Regions from separate parts of the Paenibacillus sp. sg306046 genome, predicted to be linked through region 2. Evidence: riboswitches for the same ligand, from Rfam matches in the RefSeq annotation. Region 2 holds a riboswitch; each other region holds the start of a gene.

Region 1 (7,649 bases), on a different contig from region 2:
TTCGCGCCGTGGTACTGGTACTCGCACTCGCCTGCTGCAAACAAACCCGGAATGTTCGTCATCTGGTTGTAGTCCACCCACATGCCGCCCATCGAGTAGTGAACCGCCGGGAAAATTTTCATCGGAATTTTACGCGGGTCGTCGCCCATAAATTTCTCGTAAATTTCGATGATGCCGCCGAGCTTGACGTCCAGCTCCTTCGGATCTTTATGCGACAGGTCGAGGTAAACCATGTTTTCGCCGTTCACGCCGAGCTTCATATCCACGCACACGCTGAAAATTTCACGCGTCGCGATATCCCGCGGCACAAGGTTGCCGTAAGCCGGATATTTATCCTCAAGGAAATACCAAGGCTTGCCGTCTCTGTACGTCCAGACGCGTCCGCCTTCGCCGCGCGCCGATTCACTCATCAGGCGAAGCTTGTCGTCGCCCGGAATCGCCGTCGGGTGAATCTGAATAAACTCGCCGTTCGCATAATGAACGCCTTGCTGGTATACGGCGCTCGCCGCCGTACCCGTGTTGATGACCGAGTTCGTCGTCTTGCCGAAAATAATGCCGGGGCCGCCGGTCGCCAAAATAACCGCATCCGCCGCAAACGTATTAACTTCCATGCTGCGCAGGTCTTGTCCGGCGATGCCGCGGCATACGCCGTCATCATCGAGAACGGCACCCAGAAACTCCCAGTGCTCGTATTTCTTAACGAGACCGGCGGTCTCCCAGCGGCGCACTTGCTCGTCGAGCGCATACAGCAGCTGTTGGCCCGTCGTCGCGCCGGCAAACGCTGTCCGGGAATGCTTCGTCCCGCCGAAGCGACGGAAATCAAGCAAGCCTTCCGGCGTCCGGTTAAACATAACGCCCATCCGGTCCATCAAGTGAATAATGCCAGGCGCTGCTTCACACATCGCTTTGACCGGAGGCTGATTCGCAAGGAAGTCGCCGCCATATACCGTATCATCAAAATGCTCCCAGGGAGAATCGCCCTCGCCTTTTGTATTAACGGCGCCGTTGATGCCCCCTTGAGCACAGACAGAGTGAGAACGTTTCACAGGAACCAGTGAGAACAAATCCACATGTGTTCCGGCTTCCGCAGCTTTAATCGTGGCCATCAAGCCCGCCAGACCTCCGCCGACTACAATAACTTTCGAATTCGCCATGATGGTATGCTCCCCCTTAACCTTTCGTCAAAGACGTGACTTGCTGGAACGCAGGGTCCAGGAACGCCGTCAATGACATAATGAACATCACGGTCATGATCACAAACACGCCCATCCATACAACCGTGGATACCTTCTGCGCACGCGGACCGATCGTGATTCCCCAGCTAACGAGAAACGCCCACATACCGTTGCTGAAGTGGAAAGTTGCCGCAACAACTCCGATGACATAAAAAACGAAATAAACCGGATTGGACGCAATCTGATGCATATGCGAGCCGATCGCCATCTGATCTACAGTGCCGATCGCAATCTGGAAGCGTGTTTGGAAAAAGTGCCAAGCCACAAAAATAAACGTAACAACTCCGGTTACGCGCTGCAGGAAAAACATCTGATTGCGGAAATAGCCGTAATTGCTGACATTGTTGCGGGCGGTATAAGCGACATACAAGCCGTAAATCGCGTGATACGCCAGCGGAATCCAGATTCCGAAAATTTCGAGCGCCAGTACGAGCGGCAAGCTATGCAGCCATTCGACGTGCTCAAGAAAGCTTACAGGCCCGCCCTTCGCTGCCGAATAGTTCGTCAGCAGGTGCTCGATCAGAAAAAAACCGACCGGAATGACACCGAGCAAGGAATGAAGCTTTCGTGAAAAGTACGAGTTTTTGAACATTTCCTTTCGTTCCCCCCTAAATTAGTAGGCTAGCCACGGCCTTCTTAAAAACCACTACTCATTGTACTCCCGACGCCTGAGAGCGTCAACAAAAAACGCTAAGCCTATTTTCCATGATTCGACAGTCTTTTATACCATTCGCGGTGCGTTTTGTGAACAATCCGTGACACTACCATACTACTCCTGTTTCGCTTATAATGGAAGTGCGGATTTCTTATAATCACTTATAACCTGTATGCATATATGGAACTTGTCAAGGAGGCGGCTCACAGATGGAGTTGTTCGGTACTTTCGTTACGGTGGTGCAGCAGCAAAGCCTGAACAAGGCTTCCCAGGTGCTGAACATCTCGCAGCCCGCGCTGTCGCGCAAAATGATGAAGCTGGAGGAGGAGCTTGGCGTCGAATTGTTTCGCCGCAAGGGAAAACGGCTGGAGCTGACGCGCGCCGGGGAAATATGCTACGAATATGCGCTCGACCAGCAGCGGCTGGAACGCAAGCTGCAGCAATCGCTGCGCAGCTTCAAGACAAATACGAAGCCCGCCAGCCTCGTGATCGGCGCCAGCCTGACGACGCTCCAATCGACGCTGCCCGATCTGGTGACCATTTACGCCCGCGCGCATCCGCTGACCGATATCAAGGCGCTGACCGGCAAGACGCATGAGATGGTGCCGTTTGTTAAGGAGAAAAAGGTCGATGTCGGCCTCGTCGCGTCGAAAATTGACGACCCCGGACTCATCTGCCTGCCGCTGTTCGACGATCCGCTCTGCCTCGTGCTGCCCGCCGACCATCCGTATGTGGACCGTTCCGAGCTGACGATTGCGGAGCTGCATGAGCTGCCGATGATTTTGTTCTCGCGCGGCACCTGGTACCGGGTGCTGATGGACGAGATGTTTCACCGGTGCGGCGTCCATCCCGATGTGAAAATGGAGATCGACTCGTTCGAGGCGATCATTCGTCTGGCCGCCACCTGTCAGACGGCCACCCTGCTGCCGGAGTCCTACCTGCGCCATACGCTGGTGGAAAATAACGGCCTGATCGTCCGCTTTATCCCCGAGCTGGAGCAAACAAAAAGAACGACCTCGCTCCTGTATACGGAGGAGGCCGCCCTGGAGCCGCCGATTCGGCTGTTTATTGAGCTGGCGGTCAAGCACTGCCAGCAGCGGCAGCGGGCGACGCCCGGTTCAGGCTGAATCCGGCGGCAAAAGCGCGCCGGCCCCGCTTAGCGGATAACGGCCTTCTCGAAGTGGTCGATCTGATCATTTGTGCCGATGATGACCATCACGTCCTTCTCCTCCACCGAATCGGTCGCCGTCGGGGCGATAATGACGCCTTCCTTCTTATTAATAGCAACGATGCTGCAGCCGTATTTGGCCCGCGTGTCGAGATCCTTGAGCGTCCGCCCGTTCAGACAGCGCGGCACGGTCAGCTCGGCAATCGTATATTCGCTGGACAGCTCGATATAATCGAGCAAGTTCGGCGAAACGAGCTGATGCGCCACCCGAACGCCCATATCGCGTTCCGGGAAAATGACGCGATCGACGCCGATCTTGTCCAGCACCTTGCCATGCAGCTCGGACAGCGCTTTGGCTACGACCATCTTCGTCCCGGTATCCTTGAGCAAAATCGTCGTTAAAATGCTCGCCTGGATATCGTCGCCGATGGACACAACCACACAGTCAAAGTTACGCAGACCTAGCGACCGAATCACGTCCTCGTCCGTCGAATCGGCTACGACTACATGGGTTAGCTCATCACTCAGCGCCTCAACCGCTTCCTCATCCTTATCAATGCCCATAACCTCATAGCCAAGCTTGATCAGCTCTTTGGCCAAACTGGAGCCGAATCGGCCCAAACCGATGACTGCATATTGACTGCGTTTCATCCTGTGTCTTTTCCCCTATCCGATGGTGATTTTCCCTTCCGGGTATCTGTACAGCTCTTTCTCGGCTTTGGGCGTGAGCGCATAAGCAAGCGTCAGCAATCCCAGACGGCCGGCAAACATCGTAAACGCAATCAGCACCTTGCCGAAGCTTGACAGCTCGGGCGTCAGTCCCATACTGAGCCCGACCGTGCCGAATGCCGAGACAACCTCGAACAAAATCATCAGGAAGCTGTGATCCTCCGTCGTCGACAGCAGCATCGTCACCGTCATCACCAGAAACAACGCCAGCATCGTCAGCGTGATCGCCTTCAAAATCCGGTCTTTGCCGAGACGGTACCGGAATAACACGATGTCCTCCTTGCCCCGAATCATCGCCATCATGGCTCCGACAAGCACTGTAAACGTCGTCGTCTTCACTCCGCCGCCCGTTGAGCCGGGCGAAGCTCCAATAAACATCAGAATGATGATGAAAAACTGGGTCGCCTGGCGCAGCCCGGCTATATCGACGGTATTGGCGCCAGCGGTCCGCGGCGATACGGATTGAAAGAAGGAGGCCAGCAGCTTGCCGTCCCAGCCGAGTGGCCCAAGCGTTCGCGTATTGGAATATTCGAACATAAAAATGACGACGGCGCCAAGCGCGATCAGCAGACCGCTTGCCGACAGCACCACCTTGGAGTGCAGCGACAGCTTATGCTTTTGCCTGAACGACCTTTTCCTCAGCTCCAGCAAATCCGACAACACGACAAACCCGAGTCCTCCCAGCACAATAAGCGCCATCGACACGACATTTACCGTGACATCAGCGGCGTATGCAGTCAAACCGGAAAACGGTCCCGTCACCGGGCCGAATAAATCAAAGCCCGCATTATTAAAAAACGAAATGGCGTGAAACACACCGTAGCCGATCCCCCGGACCAGTCCGAGGTCAAACGACCAACGGATCGCCAGCACGACCGCGGCCGCCACTTCGATCGTCAGCGAATAAATCAGCACCTTGCGAATCAGACGTATGATGCCTTCCATGCTGCCCTGATTCATCGCTTCCTGCAGGATCAGCCGCTCCTTGAGCGAAATCCGCTTCTTAAGCATAAATGCAAACAAGGTTGACATCGTCATAAAGCCGAGACCTCCGACCTGGATCAGCACGGCGATGACCACTTTGCCGAACAACGACCAGTGCAGCCCGGTATCCACCACGACAAGTCCGGTGACACAGGTCGCCGAGGTTGCCGTAAACAACGCATCAAGCAGCGGCGTCGGATTGCCGTCGGCCGCCGAGACAGGCAGCATAAGCAGCACCGTACCCAGCAAGACGATCGCGGCAAAGCCGGCTACAAGAATTTGCGGCGGCGTCAGTTCGAATTTTTTCACGGCGTGAGCGTTTTTTTTCATCTCATGGGGCACCTCATTACCGTTTGTGAACAACAAAAAAAGCACGGGAAACCCAGTGCTGTGTACAAGGTTCCTGCATACAAGCCTACGAGGTTAGCTGTCGGATTCGGATGTACAGGCACCCTATCCATGCCCCGCAGCCTGACGGCCGGGCACGGAATTCACCCCAAGTTTCATGGTTCCCCCGTTTTCAATGCGCGATGCAAAAGCGGCATCTTTGAAATTCGGCTTTGCGATTCAATTCATATGAATTATAAGCGGGTTTGAACAGAAGTACAAAGCTGTTTTTCCCCTTTGTACGCGAATAAAGCGAGTCCGCAGTATATGTAAGCGATCCCATACGGTCGGCGCTTGCGCTCGCTTGTTTTTTCCGGTTCTTACGCGTGTTATCATACAATTATCAGCAAGCATGGATGAGCTGTGCTGCGAATACAATACAAATGCAGGCTGATCAGGCCCACCAGCAACGGCTACATGATGAGTCTGTGCCGGACTCGGCCTAATTTTGAACCGGACAAGGAGTGCGCCATGCCAACCTTTCAGCACCGCCCCCCGCTGCTGCTCGCCCTTATCGGGCTGCTGCTTTATTTCGGCTTGTCCTATGCCGCTCCGTTGTTCGACAAGCGTCCCTCCGAAAACGCGAAACCGCCGGCCGGTCCTGCAATCAGCAAGCAGGCCGCCGTGGAGGCGGCCGCCGCCTTCATCGACCGCCGCTTCGGCCTGTCGCAGACGTACACCGCCCATACGCTGTTCCAGTCGTCGATGTCGCGCAGCGGATACTTGCAGCAGGCGAAGCTGGCTGAGGAATACCAAGCCCGATTCGCGGCGCGCTTCCCGCTCGATTTTTACGAGGTGGAAATTCAGGATGGCGCAGCGACGTATTATGCGGGCGTAAATTTCACGACCGGCAGCTTGCTGAGCTTCAGCGCATACAAAGCGCCCACTGCCCGCACCGAAACGCTGCCAACGCTGGAAAGCAGCCCGGAGGCTGCCGCCGAGCAAGCGGTGCGCGACATGGGCTTCGACCTAGCAGGCTTCACGCAGCGTAACAGGAGCAACCCGGCGGGCGAAGCGGTGCTTGTCTTCGTCAGCAAAACGGAGCGAATCGGCGAAGCGCCGCTGGAGCTGCAGCTGCAAATCGCTGGCGGGAAGGTCATCGCCTTCCGCCCGGTATTTCCGCCGCCGGACAGCTTCCTGAGCTGGCAGGAGCAGCAGGATGACATGTCCGGCTTGCTGACCCGCATCAGCTTGCTTGCTTCGCTGGCTATGGCGCTGGCCGCGCTCTTTATCGTCATCCGTCAGCGGCGGCAAATTACGTTTACCCGCGGGCTTGTGCTCGCGCTTGTTTTTCTCGCCTTGTACGTACTGAACAATTTCAATATGCTGCCTGCGTTCCGCACGACTCATGGAAGCGGCCCGTCAGATCTTAACGCTATCCTTTATTTATGGATCATCAACATTTATGTCACGCTGATGGCCGTCTCGACGTATTTCGCGATGCTCGCGGGCGGCCGGCTGATGCAAAACAGCGGCAAACGTCCATGGCCGGTCTGGAGGGACGACGACTTTGGCGCGCAAGCCAAGCAATCCATGCAGGACGGCTATGTCATAGGCCTGTTTATACTCGGCGTCCAGCAGATGCTGTTTGTGTCCGCCTCGGCCGTATTCGACGTGTGGGCGGTGAATGATCCGTCCGACTCCGTCTACAACATGAGGCAGCCGGCGCTGTTCCCGCTGCTTGCCTGGTCGGCAGCCATTTCGGAGGAGGCAATTTACCGGCTGCTCGGCGTATCGCTGTTGCTGCGGTTGACCCGCAGCCCGGCTGTAGCCGTCTTGATCCCCAGCGTCATCTGGGCGATGAGCCACACGCAATACCCGATTTATCCGGTGTATACACGGCTGATCGAAGTCACCGTGATCGGCGTCATCTTCGGGTATGTGTTTCTCCGTTACGGCTTTCTGACGGCCGTCTTCGCCCATGCGTCGATGGACAGCATTTTGATGGGACTGTCGCTGGTATACGACGGGAACACGCTGCAAGCGGCCACAGGCTTCGCGTATTTCCTTGTCCCGGCGGCTGTCGGCTTGCTGCTCAGCAAGCTGCACGGACGGCTGCGCCGCCCGCCGTCGCTGCCCGTAGCGCGGCTTCCTTAAAGCAAGCGCCACGCTGCTGGCTCAGCGGCAGCCTGGCCGCTGGCTCAGCGGCAAGACGCATCGCAAACAACCCGAGCCATCGGCAGCGCTGCTGACCGTTGATTCGGGTATTCACATAAAGACACTTCGCACTGGCAAGATCCCTCTACTATTTCAGACGGTTATACTCATCTCGGATAATACCGAGTTGCTTCTTTATAATTCTTTCCAGCAACCCTTTTCCGATGTCGCCTGTCCCCTTAGATACTACGGTTCTTCGAATGGTCCCGTCTGGTTCTGTCTTTTCGTATATTTTATCTCCGCCAGTCTCTTTGACCTGGTATAACCATTCTTATTGAGCCAACGCTCTTGGTCTCTCCAACTTGGCATAATATCCGTGTAACAAGCGTGTAAC
Region 2 (7,649 bases):
CAGAAGCTGCTGCTGCAAGCGAGACGGATCGAGGTGACCGAGCAGGAAGTGGCCGCGTTTATCGGCGAAGCAGGGAAATTGCGGCAGGTGGAATTCGCTGACGGGACCCGCATTGAGCGAACGGGCGGGTTTGTTGCTCCTGAATGGCTTCCGCATGCGTCCTTTGAAGCGTCGCTGCAGTATGAAGTGAACAAGCTGGGCGGGATTGCCGCCGATGAGTGGGGCAAAAGCACGGTTCCGGGCTTGTACGCCGCAGGGGATGCCGCTTACGTGATGCCTTCTCAGCTGATCCTTGCCGCCGCAGCGGGCAGCAGAGCGGCTGCCGCCATTAATTTGGAGCTGACGGAGGACGATTTCGCTTAACGAAAACGGAGCGCGGACGTTCGTGGCTGATCTCGCAGGGAGCCGTGTCTGGAGGGCAGCCGGTCAAATCGTCTATGCCGCCGCCGGATAATCCATTCAGCTTTTTGCTTGCGGCAGGTATATTTTAAGATAATCGAATGTATAAGTTTTCAGCGGAGCTGAAGAATTCGATTATCGCAAGAAAAGCAACCGCGAAAACACGGATGCAAGTATACCAGCCAGGCAAAGGAGACTTCTAGCATGCTGATTCAGACGAGAACGATTCAAGCGAAGCCGGGACATGCCGATACAATCATCGAGCGATTCAGTCGGCCGGGTGCGATGGACAAGATGCCCGGCCTGCTCGATATTAGCGTCATGGTAAATAAACGCAGCAAGGATATGGATGAGGTTTTGGTCATGATTCGCTGGGAATCGGAGGAAGCGTGGAAAAACTGGGAACGAAGCCCGGAGCATATCGAGGGGCATCGCAACCAGAAGGATCGCACGCCTCCGGACTTTGTCATTAGCACCACTGTTAATATGTATGAATTGAAAGCAGCGCGCGTCGGTCAAGCTGCCGGTTCCGAAGCTTAGCGAAAAGTTACAGATAGCCAAACACCCCTTACTCCAGAACGGGGAAGCCGTCATGGCTTCCGACTCGTTCGGAGGAAAGGGGTGTTAGAGCTTGCTCATGAGACTAAGGCATCAACCGATTTCGTTTCTTTAATTCGCAATAAACTCCTGCACCCAAACGCCATTGTAGTAAGCAACGCCGATTTTCGTATAGTTCGGGCTCATTATATTTTGCCGATGGCCTGCACTGTTCATCCAGGCAGTCATAACCTCTTGCGGATCACGTTGTCCTTTGGCGATATTTTCGCCGGCGTATGAATAGTTAATGCCATAAGTTTTCATCATATCAAATGGAGAGCCGTAAGTCGGCGACGTATGATCGAAATAATTGCGGCTGTACATATCCTTCGCTTTATCCAGCGCCATATTGGCAAGCGCCGGGTCGCTCGTCAGCGGCGACAAGCCGGCTTTGGCCCGCTCGGCGTTCACGATTGTCACCACTTGCTCAGCGTAAGCAGAGGCCGTGTCTGTACCGGACGGCGCGCTTGGCGCTGCCGGCGCTTCTGTGCCTCCTGCCGGCGTTCCCGGAGCCGTTCCCGTGTCTGGCGTCGGCGTTCCGGCGTCAGAGCCCGGAATAGAGCCGCTGTCCGGCGTTCCGGCGTCAGAGCCCGGAACGGAGCCGCTGTCCGGCGTTCCAGCGTCAGAGCCTGGAACGGAGCCGTTGTCCGGCGTTCCAGCGTCAGAGCCTGGAACGGAGCCGCTGTCCGGCGTTCCGGCGTCAGAGCCCGGAACGGAGCCGTTGTCCGGCGTTCCAGCGTCAGAGCCCGGCGTCACCGGAGCAGGCGTATAGCCCCCGAAGAAGCCGCCGCCATACAAGTCTTGCAGGCCCGGATAATTGCCTTGCAATTGCGGGCATACTATGCGAAGGTTAGCGCCTTGAACGTGTTGAAGCAGCTCGTTCAGCGACAATCCGTACGTTTGCTGAAGACGGTTCGCGATGAGATCCTGTCCGATCGGAGCAGTCGTCGGCGCTGCAAAGGCAGAGCCTGCTCCAGCAACGACACTAATGGCGAGCGCACCTGTCAAAACGGTTTTTTTGAAACGCATTACATCCATCCTCTCCTTATGTTGGCCTGCGAGGTTAGCTGACGGGTTCGGGTCAAAGAGCAATCACCCGGCCGCAGATGCGGCTTCACCCCTGAATCGTGGGTTCCCCGCGCTTCTTACAGAAGCTTCGGCCTTTCGTTTAGTTTTGTCCGCCCGAACTGGCCCAAGCGAGCCGTTCGTTGCGGTTGCCTCATAGTAACATGATCCACAAGGCGAAGCATCCCGTAAAAGTTTCCATGTTAAAATTTACAATACGTTCAAAATTGAGAAAAGCAGGACTGCGCCTATACGTTTTTAGACCTAAAAAAGCCGAAACTCCGCGTCAAAACGCGGAAATTTCGGTTTTTTTCGTTGAGGATTTCCGAGCTTCAGGGGGACGATTGTCCCTGACGGATTGCGATTTATCCGGGGGCTTCCAGATGTGGAAACCGCGTGTCCCATTTATTGGTGAAGACATCGAAGTAAATTATGGTATAATGGAAAAAATGTCCTGAACTTTGTCGAATTATGTAAACTGACGGCGGTGCAGCGACATTTGTTTTGGCCGCAAAGGGGGAGGATACTCGCAACACGTTAGATCCCTTTAAAATCTATTTTATATTGGAGGAACCGCATCAACATGGACAAGAAAACCGGTATGTCGTTTTATGCAAAAAATCTGCTGCTTTCATCGATCAACATTGTCCTGATTGGGGCGCTTCTGATTATCTCCAGCTACTTTATTCAGAAGTCGATACTGATCAAGCAGCTTCACAACCAGATCGAAACGGTTACCGCAGCCTGGTTCAAGCAAATTGACATTGGCAAGGTACAGAAAGCCATGCAGGAAAAAAGCTATGACGGCCCTGTGCAGGCCGAGCTGCGCGATTTGATGGATTCGGCGAGCAAGTACAATCCGACGATTGCCCAAGCCTATATTTTCGGCACGGAGCTGAAGGACGGGAACAAAACCTCCATCACGGCGGTGCCGACGCATCTGGTGCAGCCGTTGAAGGAGGGGAATTTGGGGATTGGCGATATGTACGAGCAGCCGCAGGTCGTCGTTGATACGGTGACCAAAATGCTGGCCTCGCAAAATTCCGAATTTTCCACCGTATATGACGACACGCTCGGCACCTGGGTCACGATTGCTTATCCTTTGAAGGACAGCAGTGGCCGTATCTTTGCTTATTTTGCCGTTGATGCGGATGCTTCTGCCGTTCCAAATGGACTCAAGACGCTTCTTACATACGGGTTGTTGATTTTGGCCGGTTCGCTTGTGCTGATCCTGCTTGTGCAGTTCTACATTGTCAAACGCACGCTCTCGCCGATCAAGGAGCTGATTCGGGGAATCGAGCAGGTGAGTGCGGGCAATCTTGACGTGGAGATCAAGACAGGGCGCGATGACCTCGGGATTATCAACGATAAGTTTAACATCATGACCCGCAAGATGAACAATACCATTGTGAAGGTTCAGGAGCTGTCTGTCCAGGTGGCCGATTCGGCGAAGAGCCTCTACTCCACGATGGAAGAAAACAATCAGCATGCCGAAGCGATCAATGAGCATATCAAAATGATAGCCGACAACATCAAACACCAGGAAAGCTCCAGCACGGAAAGCTCACGGGCCATTTCCGAAATTTCCGGCGTTATCCAGACGATTGCCCACAGCTCCTCTGGCGTAGCCGACGAAGCAAACGACGTGGAGCGCAAATCGTCGCAAGGAGATATGGCGGTGCAAGACATGGCTGAGCAAATGAAAGTGATCGACCAGTTTGTAAAGGACACTTCGGCAACCGTCGGCCTGCTGGATCGCCGCTCGCAAGAAATCGGCAACATTCTCGGTCTGATTACCGGTATTGCCAATCAAACGAATATGCTTGCCTTGAATGCCGCCATTGAAGCTTCGCGCGTCGGCGAGCATGGCCGCGGATTTTCAGTCGTTGCCGGCGAAGTGCGCAAGCTGGCCGAGCAATCCCATCAGTCCGCCGATCAGATTTCAGCGTTGATCAAGGAGGTGCAATCCGAAATTCATCAGGTTGCGCAATCCATGAGCCATGGCACAGAGGTTGTGGGGAAGGGCATGGTTATGGCTGAAGAAACGGGCAGGCTGTTCTCCGAAATTTTGACCTCCACGAGAAAGGTATCGCTGCAAATTCAGGACGTCTCCAGCGCTGCGCAGGAAATTTCGGCAGGTGCTGAAGAAATTTCGGCGACTGCGGACGAGCTGAATGTAGCCGTAAGCAAAACAGCTTCGAACGCTAATGAAATTACGCACTCTATTGATGAGCAAAAGCACCATCTGCAAACGATCGTCGAGTCTTCCAACGTGCTGTCTTCGTCCGCTGAAGAACTGCATGAGCTGATTAAGCAATTTAAAGTGAAGAAACTCTGAAAGGTGAGATCGGTGTAATATGATCCTAGAGACAAAACAATCGGATAACAGGGAAGAACTAGAACTGGCGCTGCTTCAGATTCCTTTGGATGTTGATCGCTCCCTCAGAACCTATACGTATGCTCACAGCGAAATCAAGCTTCCTTCCGACTTCGTGGATACGTGGTCCGATCAGGCCATGACCGAAGAGGATCAATTACTTGTCTTACTAACCGCTTATATCTCATTACTTTACCGGTATTCGGGAGAGCATGAGTTTGTAATCGGCACAGCTACGAATAAATATGCGGCGATAACTCTGCAGGTTTCATTGGAGGAAGCCCGAACCTTCCGTGACGTGAAGCAGCTTATACGCCGACAATTGCTGGAGCCGTCTGCCAATGCGGGGGCCGGGAGACCTGAAACCTTCCTCAGCCTGAACCGCAAGGTGGCGGATGCAAGAAACCAGCTGCTCGGCTGGGAGCTGACCGGCGGTGACGGCGAGCTTGCGCTGCGCTTGGAGTACGATGCTTCTTTATTGCAAGAAAAAAGAATTCAGCGGTTTAGCGAATCTTTTTTCAAGCTGGCTACAGCTGTCCTGCAGGATGAAACGCTGAGCATTGGAAATATGGATATTTTGTCAATCGGCGAACAGGCCATGTATGCCGAATTGAATGATACGGCCTTCAACTCCCCGCAGGGCATGACGTTTCACCGGATGTTTGAGCAGGCCGCGGGCGAATTTCCCGAACGTCCCGCCATTTCGGCCGCTGCGGAATTATACACGTACCGGGCGTTGAATGAACGAGCTAACCGGATCGCGCATCGACTGCTGGCCAGCGGGCTGCGCAAGGGCGATTTCGTCACCATCTTTATGGAGCGCAGTCTGGACACGATTGTATGCCTGCTTGGGGTGATGAAAGCCGGAGGGGCCTACGTGCCGCTTGACCCTGAATATCCGGAGGACCGCATTCGCTATATTGTGGAGGATACGAAAATCGCCTACATGCTGACCAAAGCGGCGTACCTGGATCGGGCCCGCTCGCTTACGGATAACCCGGATACGGAAATCCGCATCCTGTCGGTGGACACGGATACCGAGCTGAGCGGCTATCCGGCGCATAACCCGGAGGTGGAGGTGCAGCCTGAGGATCTGGCGTACGTGATCTACACGTCCGGCTCAACGGGCAACCCGAAGGGCACGATGCTCGCGCATGACGGAGTGGTCAACCTGGGAGCATTTATCGTCGATCAGTTCGCAATAACGGAGCGCGACGTGTTGACTCAGTTTGCTTCCTTCAGCTTCGACGCTTCCGTCTGGGAAGTCGTAAGCGCGCTGTTTTGCGGAGCGCATCTGTACCTGCTGTCAGCCGAAGAGCGCGTTTCGGTCGAAGCCTTCGCCTTGGCCGTCGAACAGGTGCAGGCGACTGTCATTCCGGCTGTGCCTACCGTGTTTTTCAATCAGATGGCCGTTCGGCTGTCGGAGGAAGGCTTCCGCAAGCTGAGCGGGCTGCGCAGCGTCATGATTGCAGGCGAAGCGCTGTATGGCGAGCAAGTGCGGACGTTCCAGCACAAATCCGAGTACCGCACGGACATCTACAACTTGTACGGGCCGACGGAATGCACGGTCGGGACGACGTTTCATCGCGTCGCCAAGCCGTTCCCGGAAAAAAGCACCCATATCCCGATCGGAAAGCCGAACGGCAACTACAAGGTCTACATCGTGAACCGCGAGCTGCAGCTTTGCCCGGTGAACGTGCCCGGAGAGCTGTTGATCGCCAGCGTCGGGCTGGCCAAGGGATATCTCGGGCAGCCGGAGCGCACGGCTTCGGCGTTTATTCCGAGTCCCTTCGAGCCGGGCAAGCTGGTGTATAAATCGGGAGATATTGTGAAGCTGCTCGAAGACGGCACGATTGAATACGTGACGCGTCGCGACTCGCAGGTGAAAATTCGCGGTCACCGTATTGAAATCGGCGCCATCGAAGATGTAATGTCCAAATTTCCGAATGTGCAGGATACGGCGGTCATTGCGGTCAAGGAGCAGAACGGTCAGCAGGCGTTAGTCGGCTACTATACGTCCAAGGACGGCGAGCTGCTGTCCGGGGCCGTGATCCGCACGTTTTTGCATGAGAAGCTGCCGGCCTACTATGTGCCGAAATGGCTGACCCAGCTCGATGCGATGCCGCTTTCTCCGACAGGCAAGGTTGCGCGTAAAACGCTGGCTTCCTACGAGCTTGTGTCGGGCGAAGAGCTGACGCCGTTTGTCGCCGAATTGCAGCCGCATACGGCCGCCCAGAAGCGGGTTGCGGCAGCCTGGGAGCGCATCCTGAACCGCAAGCAGCTGCATATTACGGACGACTTTTTCCAGATTGGCGGGGATTCGCTGGATTTGCTGCAAGTGCTGGTGCTGCTGAAGCCCGATTGCCGCCAGCTGACCATCCAGGACTTGTTTCACGAAAAAACGATGGAGCAGCTGGCTGCCCGGATGGAGCAGCTCGAACAGCTTGAGCAGCTTGCCCAGGACAAGCCGGTTGCGTCGGAGCAGACGAGCGACAAATTCCTGAAAATGCTTGAGGAATATCCAGGCATACCGGGGACAAGCGCCGATTACGCCGCCGGTGCAGAGCCTAATTGCGTGCTGCTGACGGGAGCTTCCGGTTATCTGGGCGCGCATCTGCTGTACGAGCTGCTGAAAAAAAGCCGCGCACGCGTCATTGTGCTGGTCCGCAAGCAGCCAGGGCTGTCCTCCGGTACAAGGCTGCAAAACGTGATGAAGGCGTATTTCGGCGACAGCTTGCTGGAGTTAATGAATGAGCGGGTGCAGGTGCTGGAAGGCGATCTGGAGGCTCCGCAGCTTGCATTGGCACAGGCCGACTGGGAGCGGCTGCAGCGCGAGACGGATGCTGTCATCCATGCGGCGGCAGATGTCAGGCATTTCGGCAGCGCGAGCCAATTCGAACAAACCAATGTGAGAGGCACGCTGCATCTGCTGGAGCTTGCCGAATCCAAGCCAGGCGTCAGATTCCACCACATCTCGACCATCGGCATTCCGGAGGAGCTGGCTTTGTCCGGTCAATGGGAAACGGTGGAAAGCCGGGATGCATACCCGGATGAACTGCAAGTCGACAATGTATACACGAACAGCAAGCTGGAAGCCGAGAAGCTTGTGTTAGCCGCAGCGGCAAGAGGACTGGCTGTCAGTATTTATCGCCCGGCGAATCTGACCTGCCATTCCGTGACCGGTAAATTCCAGACCAATATCGACAGCAAC
Region 3 (7,649 bases), on a different contig from region 2:
GCTGTCGCCTTCGCTGCTGGACGGGCAGCTGCTGTGCGACTATACGAGCCGCGGAGCCGACCGTTACCTGCCTGCGTTCGCTGCGGATTGGCTGACCGCCGATGCGTCCAATTGCTGTGTCATCGCTCCGCTGCGGGTGGCGAACGAACGCGTTCGCCGGGAAAATCCGCATCCGCTTGGCTTGCTGCTTATTTTGGAAACCGATAACAGTCTCCAGGAGGAAGACACGCTGCTGCTCGATACGGTCGCCAAAAATATTTCCCCCATTCTGCATCAGATGCTGGCTGCCCGTGCCGTCCAGCAGTCGCACAAGCGCGACGACCGGCAGGCGCTGCTCGGCGCGCTCAAGCAGCGGATCGCCGATTGGGAGGCGCTCGGACTGGATTACTACTTGTACTATAAGCCCTATCGGCTGCATCCGTTTGCCCCGGACAGCTGGCTGGAGCAGGAGCAGGACGAGCTGAGCGCGCAAACGATTGACGCCAGCGGCCGGGAGCCGGAGCTGTACGCCTTCGACGGGCATTTGTTTGCCATCACCTATGCCCCCGCGCTGGACGGCCGCTGGCAGGAAATTGCCGGCAAGCGCGAGCTGGATCAGGTGCAGGCTTTTGCCTATTAAGCCTACTAAAAAACCAGCCCTGTCCGCGTTCAGCGAACAAGGGCTGGTTTCAAGTTTTACGTTTTAAATCCTGCGTTTTGCGTTCTACGTTTTTTCGTTCTACGCTTTTCGTCCCACATTCCGCCAACTACGCGTCAATCACGGTCAGCTTTTCCTCCGCAGCCGTACGCAGGCGCGGGGCCGGGACCACATCGGGATAGCCGATATGCAGCACGCCGATCACCTTTTCGCCAGGTCCGATGCCGACCGCCTCCCGAAAGGCCGGAGCGTGGATATACGTGTTCGTTTTCCAGACGACGCCAAGCCCCCGCTCACAGGCAGCCAGCTGAAAGCATTGAATCCAGCTGCACACGGCGCCGAAATCCTCTTCCCGCTGCTTCTGCCGGGGGTCCTCCTGCATCGTCACGATGAGATGGACCGGAATAAGCTGAAAATCGCGCAGCCGCTGCTCGGCGTACTTGTCCTTTTCTTCCGCCGACATCGCCCCGATCACAGCGCTGGCGAGCCGGTCGCGCCCCGCCCCGACATATTGCACAAACCTCCACGGCTCGCGCAACCCGTGATTCGGAGCCCAGTTGGCGATGTTCAGCAGTTCCAGCAGCAGCTCCTGCGGCACAGGGTCTCCTTTAAACTGCCGAATCGTTCGCCGCTCCTGAATAAGCCGGGCCATCGCCGGCAGTTGAGCTGTTTCCATAGCGCCTCCTCCTTCATCCGTTCTGCTTTAATCATTACGTCGCTTGTACAGCAAATACAACATATATGGAGCGCCGATGACGGCAATCATGATGCCGCACGGAATTTCCGCCGGCGCAAACAACGTGCGGTCGAGCAGGTCAGCCAGCATAACCAGCAACCCGCCTATCAAGGCGGCAGCCGGCAGCAAGCGCTTCGATGAAGCACCGGCCATGTAACGGGACAAATGCGGAGCCATCAGGCCAACAAATCCGACGGTGCCCGCCATCGCCACGGAAGCGCCGGCCAGCCCGACGCTGATCAAAAGCAGCAGCAGACGGACGCGCTCCAGCCGGGTTCCAAGTCCGACCGCAATCGCGTCGCCGAGCCGGATCACCTCAAGCTGTCTCGCCAGCAGCATGCATACCGGGAACAGCACAGCCAGCCACGGCAGCAGCGGCCATACATGCTCCCAGCTCCGGCCGTACACGCTGCCGCTCATCCGAAGCTTCAGCTGCCCTCCGGCTCCGACTGGTCCGGACAGCTCGCTGCCCTGCATCAGACGTACCAGCAGGAGCCAGTCGGTTCATTGGCGTTAAACGCCCATTTCCAGCAGCTTGTTCATCAGCTCATGAACCAGACCGAGCCTGCGGACGACAGCCAGAACGCCGGGATCGAACGTTCTCTGGACTACATCCACCTGCATTACGCCCGGAAAATCAGACTGGACATCTTGGCTGACCTGGCAGGGTTCAGCAATACCGGCTATTCCCGGGAATTTAAAAAAATACTTGGCGTATCGCCCGTTGAATATGTGAACCGTTACCGACTGCGCCAGGTCCAGCATATGCTGGCAAGCCAGGCTTATTCAGTCAAAGAAGTGGCGGCAGCGAATCGCCAGCCCGCAGGAGCAGCAGAATTTGCTGGCCGAAGCGATCACCAAGCTTGAGCAAGCCCGACCGGACCTGATTTTGTGCGATGAGCGGCACCATGGCTTTGAAGAGCAGCTGAGCCGGATCGCTCCCGTCTTTTTGATTCCTTCCCAGACGATGAACTGGCGGCTTGTCCACCAGAGGCTGGCCGAAGCTGTCGGCCGGGAACGGAAAGCGGAGCTGCACTTCCGCAGTCTGGACAACAGGCTCAGGCGCGCGCGAACGCTGCTGCAGCGCAGCTTCGGCAGCGAGACGGTCACCGTGATGCGGGTCGTCAACCGGCTGATCCGGATTCAAGGCTTGCGCAACCATCCGTTAAATGAATTGCTGTGCGAGCAGCTCGGGCTGCGGCCCGGCTATTATGTGCATCCGAGTTTGATGAATTTGGAGTTTTCGCCTGACCAATACCAGGACCTTGGAACCGATTATCTGTTTATTTTTGAGCCGGAAGCCGGAACGCCAAATGCTTCGGTATGGCGGCAGCTGCAAACAACGCCCGAATGGCACGCCAGCCTCGCGGTTTCCCGCAGCCGGACCCGGTTTACCTCCAACTGGGCGATGCTCAGCTGGTCCCCGCAGGGCAGAGCGCAGATCGTAAATGAGCTTCTCGCCTTGAGCGCCGTCGCCCGCTAAAGCAAGCACGGGCGGCGTGTTTGTCAGGCCGGTGCTATCGCCTTTCCTCAATGTAAAAAACACATGCTCCGGCACTGGCTCCGAAGCATGTGTTTTAGGTTAGCGGCCGAGCTGCTCGGCCAGCAGCATCAGCACAAGACCTTGCCCGTACAACGTCGGGTACTGCGCGATTTCCTGATAAGCCTCCACGGTCTCCATCACCGGCGTCCCGCCGGATACGCCGGTTACCTCTCCCGAGGGCAGCGCCTTCGTCAGCACCGCCGACAGCGCCCGATCAGCCGCCTCCAGACATCCCGGGTCCAGCATATTCAGCTTGACCGCCTTCAGGATGCCGCAGGCGATGCCTGCGCTGCCGGACGTTTCCGGGTAAAAGTCGGCCCGGTCCATCACCGTCGCCCACAGCCCATCCGCCTGCTGGAAGCGAATCAGCCCCTGCATCAGCCTTGTGTAGCGTGCTGTCACCGCAGCGGGAATCGGGGCAAGCTCCCCGACCATCATCGGCGTCGCAACCGCAATCCAGGCGTTGGCGCGCGTCCATCTTGCTCCGGACATAAAATGGCGCTCGCTGCAGTTCCAGCCGTGAAACAGCACCCCGGTGTCCGGGTCCTGCAGCAGCTCCAGGTGCAGCTCCAGCTGGCGCAGCGCCTCGGCGATATAAGTCGGGTCTCCCGTCAGCCGTCCCATCCGGGCCATAAACAGCCCCGCCATAAATACCGTATCGGCCCACACCTGCTCCGGAAAGCTCACGTCCTCCGTCACCGTGTGCTCCCATGCGCCCTCCCTTGTCCGTGGCGCCTCATGGATCATCCAATCCGCCACCCGCCTAGCCGTCTGCAGCAGCACAGGGTCCCCTGTATGACGGTACAGCTCAGGGAAAATGGCAAACGGCGCCATCGAGTTGATCACCTTGTTTGCTTCCGCCTGCTGCAAATGGTCCGTGGTCCATCGAATCAGCGTGTCCAGAATGTGCGGCTCCCCAAGCTGCTCGTAATAAGCCAGCATCGCAATGACGCCAACCCCCGGTACCCAATCCCAATGATGAATATCAAGTCCCCAGTTCCCCCGGTGATCGGCCAGCATATACGCGTACACCCGTTCGGCGGTTTGCCGCCATTGTTCATGCTCTGCGAGCTTGACCATTGCGTCGTCCTCCCTGGTTCAAAGGCTACACTATATGTATGAGCGGCGACGCGTTCAGATGAGTCGCAAATATACAACAACTTTTCCCACTCCTGTCATACGTTCAATGGCCTGTTCCTTGCGCCCGGTCGTTTTCGTTGCCCTCTGCTGCTTGTCCATTGCCAGTTGTCGCTTCGTTTAAGCAAGCTGCCAGCCGGGTAAACCTAAAATAAACCCGCCATCAGGCGGGTTCAGGCAGTCCTCCGGCTGCGAAAGCCGGGGACGGTGTATGTTTGTTCGAAAAGCAATCGTCATCCATTTCAAAAGGCCAGGCCGGACAATGTTCAGGGGGTCAGGCGCCGGCTGCAACCCGCTTGGCTCCCACATACCGTTTGCCCCAATAGCCGCCCGTCAAGCTGGCGAAGGAAACGCCCGCCGAGGACACGGAGGAAATAAACTGGCCGTTCCCTGCATAAATGCCGACGTGAAACACTTTGTTTTTTTCAGCGAAAAAGACCAGATCGCCTTCCTGCAGGTCCGTCACCGTTTGATCAAGATCCGCATACATGTCGGCAGAGGTACGGGGCAGCGAAACGCCCTTCTGTTGAAAAATGTAGCCGACAAATCCCGAGCAATCGAAGCCATTCAGCGTTTGTCCGCCATACACGTAAGGGGTGCCCACATATTGCGCAGCCGTTTGAATAAGCGACGGCGCCGGAGGGGCAGCCGCAGCCGGGGCTGGATTGGCTGACTTATACCAGGCTGGCGCATGGTAGTTGCCGTCTTCATTAATGATGGCGATCCGGTTGCTCGCATCCCACTGAACACGGTAGCCGAACGTTTCCGACACAAACCGCAGCGGCAGAAACACGCGCCCCTGCTCAAATCGGGCCGGCGTATCCATGGCTACCGGTTTGCCGTTGACGATCGCTTGCTTGTCTCCCGTTTGCAGCTGGATGGTTTGCTTGTCGCTCGTCAGCGTCACCTTGACCCGATCGGCCTCCTTGCTCCACTCCAGCTTGTAGCCGAGGTTTTCGACCAGCAGGCGCAGCGGAATTTGCAGCGTATTGGCCGTGTCAATAAACGGCTGCGCATCCGGAAAGTTAACCAGACTGTCATTGACCTGCACCTTGACTTCCGTTGAAGCGGCATGCGCCGACGTAGCGGCATAGCCGGAGACGAGCCCGGCAGCCGTCAGTGCGCATGAGAAAACAAGCGTTTTGTAAAAACGGTTCAAACGTATTCCTCCTGTAGCCTTCGAGGTTAGTTGACGGATTCGGAAGAGGTCGCTCCCTAGCTCGCTGGCGCAAGCATTCACCCCAAGTAAATCATCCCCCGTACCAGCCCTTCTGCTGAGCTGGATTCGGCCGTTTAATGTTGCTTGCTGTGCGGCAGCAAGGTTTGGACACAGAAATAAGCTCGATATGCAGCAGGCACATTGCCGCAGGCTCCCATTCAAGATCAGGAATTCCCACGCTTTCCCGCTTGCATACAGGGCTTATTCATGCAAGTCCCATTATAGAGGCCCGTACGGTAAAGTTCAACTAACCTGCGACCTATCCTGCAGGGCCCCCTTGTGCCGACAACCCTATCTCGTCTCGCGGTGCAAGGTCACACGTTTGAGGCGAGGGCAATACTTTTTAAGCTCCATCCGGCCTGGATGTGTTTTTTTGTTCTTGCTCGTCGTATAATTGCGGTCGCCCGTCTCGGTGCAAGCCAACGTCACAACAACTCTCATCTTGCATTCACCTCCCCCAGCTCCGCAACGGCTCCTGGGAACGGGTCTGCAAACCGGCTCCAAGGCTGCCCCAGCTCTTCGTCCGTCAGCAGCGCCGCATCCAGCGTTGCGGTAATCGCTTCTCGATCCATGCCGATCCCGATCAGCACCAGCTTGTTGATCCGATCCCCATATACCGGATGCCACGACTTCGCCAGCTCGGGGTCCTCCTGCAGCAGGCTCACCCGTTCCGCCTCCGGCAGCGCCGCAACCCAGTAGCCCGCCGGGCCAAATTGAATCGACGGTCCGGCCTGACTGAGGCTTTGTCCCATCTCGTTGCGGCTGGCGAGCCATGCCATCCCTTTGGCCCGGACGACCTCGGCGGGCCATTCCACCATCCAGCCCATCAGGCGCTGCGGATGAAACGGCTTGACCCGCTCGTAGACAAAGGAGGTGATCCCGTATTCCTCCGTTTCCGGCGTATGCTCCGGCTTCTCCAGCTCCTGCATCCAACCGGCCGATGCGCTCACGGCTTCAAAATCAAACAGCCCGGTGTTTAAAATGTCCGACGGCTGCACAACGCCCTGCTCAGCCCGGATCAGACGGGCGCGAGGCTGCAGCTTGCGCAGCACCGCCTCCAGCTCATCCAGCTCGTCCGCATCGACCTTGTCGCATTTATTCAGAATCAGGACGTCGCAAAATTCGATCTGATCAATCAGCAAGTCCACCACATCTCGCGTATCGTCCTCGCCGACCGCCTCGCCGCGCTCCAGCAGCGTTTCGCCGGAGGCATAGTCATGCCAGAACCGATACGCATCGACGACGGTCACCATCGTATCAAGCCGGCAATATTGGGACAGGTCAATGCCGCTCTCCTCATTCACATACGTAAAGGTTTGCGCAACCGGCAACGGCTCGCCAACTCCGGTCGATTCGATCAGCACATAATCAAAGCGGTCGGCTTTGGCCAGTCGCTCGACCTCGCGCAGCAAGTCCTCCCGCAGCGTACAGCAAATACAGCCGTTGGACATCTCGACAAGCGTTTCACTGGTGCGGGACAAGCCCCCTCCGTCGCGAATCAGCCCGGCATCTATATTCACCTCGCTCAAATCATTCACGATTACCGCTACCTTCAACCCGTCGCGGTTATGTAGCACGTGATTGAGAATTGTCGTCTTGCCCGCTCCCAGATAGCCGCTCAGCACCGTCACCGGAATTTGCTTTGTTGTCATCCTGTTGCTCAGCTCCAATTTGTAATTTTTACGAATAAATGTATTGTACAAACAAACGCCGGCTCTGTCAACCGGCAGGGGAAAAATCGGTATCGAGCGGTCGCGCTCCTTGCTACAAGCAAAAAGGCAGCCCTCAGGCTGCCCGCATACTCGATCCTCATTCGGTCTATACGTCACACCTGCATCGGCTAGACGCGGAAAAAATCGGACGGACTTTTGCCCGTCACCATCTTGAACACTTGGCTGAAATACGCGGCATTGCTAAAGCCGACCATCTCGCCGACCTCATACACCATATGCTGGCCGGACTGCAAATAAGCAATCGCCTTCTGGATGCGGAATTGATTGAGATAATGGACAAAGTTTTGTCCGGTCACCCGCTTGAACAGCTGGCTCAAATATTTCGGATGCACGTACAGCTCCTTGGCCAACGCTGCAAAGCTGATCTCTTCGTTGTAGTGCAGCTCCACATGCTGCTTCACATTGTCCACCAGCCGGTTGCCCTTGCGGCCCGACTGCTCCTGCTGCACGATCAGCAGCCATTCGCCTACCAGCTCGTTCATCCAGCGGACGAGGTCCTTGAGCGTGTACCACTGTTGAATTTCCCGCAAAAACTGCGACATGGTGCGCGGCGGAGCCTGCTGCGCCAGCCCGTCATGCCAGGCGAGCATCATGGAGCTGAAGAGGCCGACGCAGATCGTCTGGATATCGGCCAATGAGCCGCT

The links. Region 2 has a riboswitch for cyclic di-AMP ahead of AC6ROY_RS12130 (CAP domain-containing protein). Riboswitches for the same ligand answer to the same signal wherever they lie in the genome.
Positions count from the first base shown of each region.
Region 1: it holds a riboswitch for cyclic di-AMP, as region 2 does, so the genes downstream of both, AC6ROY_RS14395 (TrkH family potassium uptake protein) here and AC6ROY_RS12130 (CAP domain-containing protein) in region 2, are expected to answer to the same signal.
Region 3: it holds a riboswitch for cyclic di-AMP, as region 2 does, so the genes downstream of both, AC6ROY_RS02470 (C40 family peptidase) here and AC6ROY_RS12130 (CAP domain-containing protein) in region 2, are expected to answer to the same signal.

Region 1 covers NZ_JCAMRT010000012.1:155,059-162,707, reverse strand. Annotated here, with positions in the region: gene sdhA (succinate dehydrogenase flavoprotein subunit) at 1-1,154, opposite strand, end outside; gene AC6ROY_RS14410 (succinate dehydrogenase cytochrome b558 subunit) at 1,171-1,827, opposite strand; gene AC6ROY_RS14405 (LysR family transcriptional regulator) at 2,100-3,017, shown strand; gene AC6ROY_RS14400 (potassium channel family protein) at 3,047-3,709, opposite strand; gene AC6ROY_RS14395 (TrkH family potassium uptake protein) at 3,725-5,101, opposite strand; cyclic di-AMP (ydaO/yuaA leader) riboswitch at 5,169-5,341, opposite strand; gene AC6ROY_RS14390 (CPBP family intramembrane glutamic endopeptidase) at 5,630-7,255, shown strand; gene AC6ROY_RS14385 (RelB antitoxin-like protein) at 7,587-7,649, opposite strand, start outside.
Region 2 covers NZ_JCAMRT010000010.1:25,779-33,427, forward strand. Annotated here, with positions in the region: gene AC6ROY_RS12120 (NAD(P)/FAD-dependent oxidoreductase) at 1-363, shown strand, start outside; gene AC6ROY_RS12125 (antibiotic biosynthesis monooxygenase) at 604-939, shown strand; gene AC6ROY_RS12130 (CAP domain-containing protein) at 1,069-2,025, opposite strand; cyclic di-AMP (ydaO/yuaA leader) riboswitch at 2,034-2,168, opposite strand; gene AC6ROY_RS12135 (methyl-accepting chemotaxis protein) at 2,645-4,399, shown strand; gene AC6ROY_RS12140 (non-ribosomal peptide synthetase family protein) at 4,419-7,649, shown strand, end outside.
Region 3 covers NZ_JCAMRT010000002.1:102,310-109,958, reverse strand. Annotated here, with positions in the region: gene AC6ROY_RS02500 (GAF domain-containing protein) at 1-619, shown strand, start outside; gene AC6ROY_RS02495 (nitroreductase family protein) at 747-1,313, opposite strand; gene AC6ROY_RS02490 (FecCD family ABC transporter permease) at 1,341-1,793, opposite strand; gene AC6ROY_RS02485 (helix-turn-helix domain-containing protein) at 1,758-2,240, shown strand; gene AC6ROY_RS02480 (ABC transporter substrate-binding protein) at 2,212-2,856, shown strand; gene AC6ROY_RS02475 (glycoside hydrolase family 88/105 protein) at 2,956-3,996, opposite strand; gene AC6ROY_RS02470 (C40 family peptidase) at 4,328-5,212, opposite strand; cyclic di-AMP (ydaO/yuaA leader) riboswitch at 5,213-5,354, opposite strand; gene rpmG (50S ribosomal protein L33) at 5,564-5,713, opposite strand; gene AC6ROY_RS02460 (GTP-binding protein) at 5,710-6,924, opposite strand; gene AC6ROY_RS02455 (response regulator) at 7,113-7,649, opposite strand, start outside.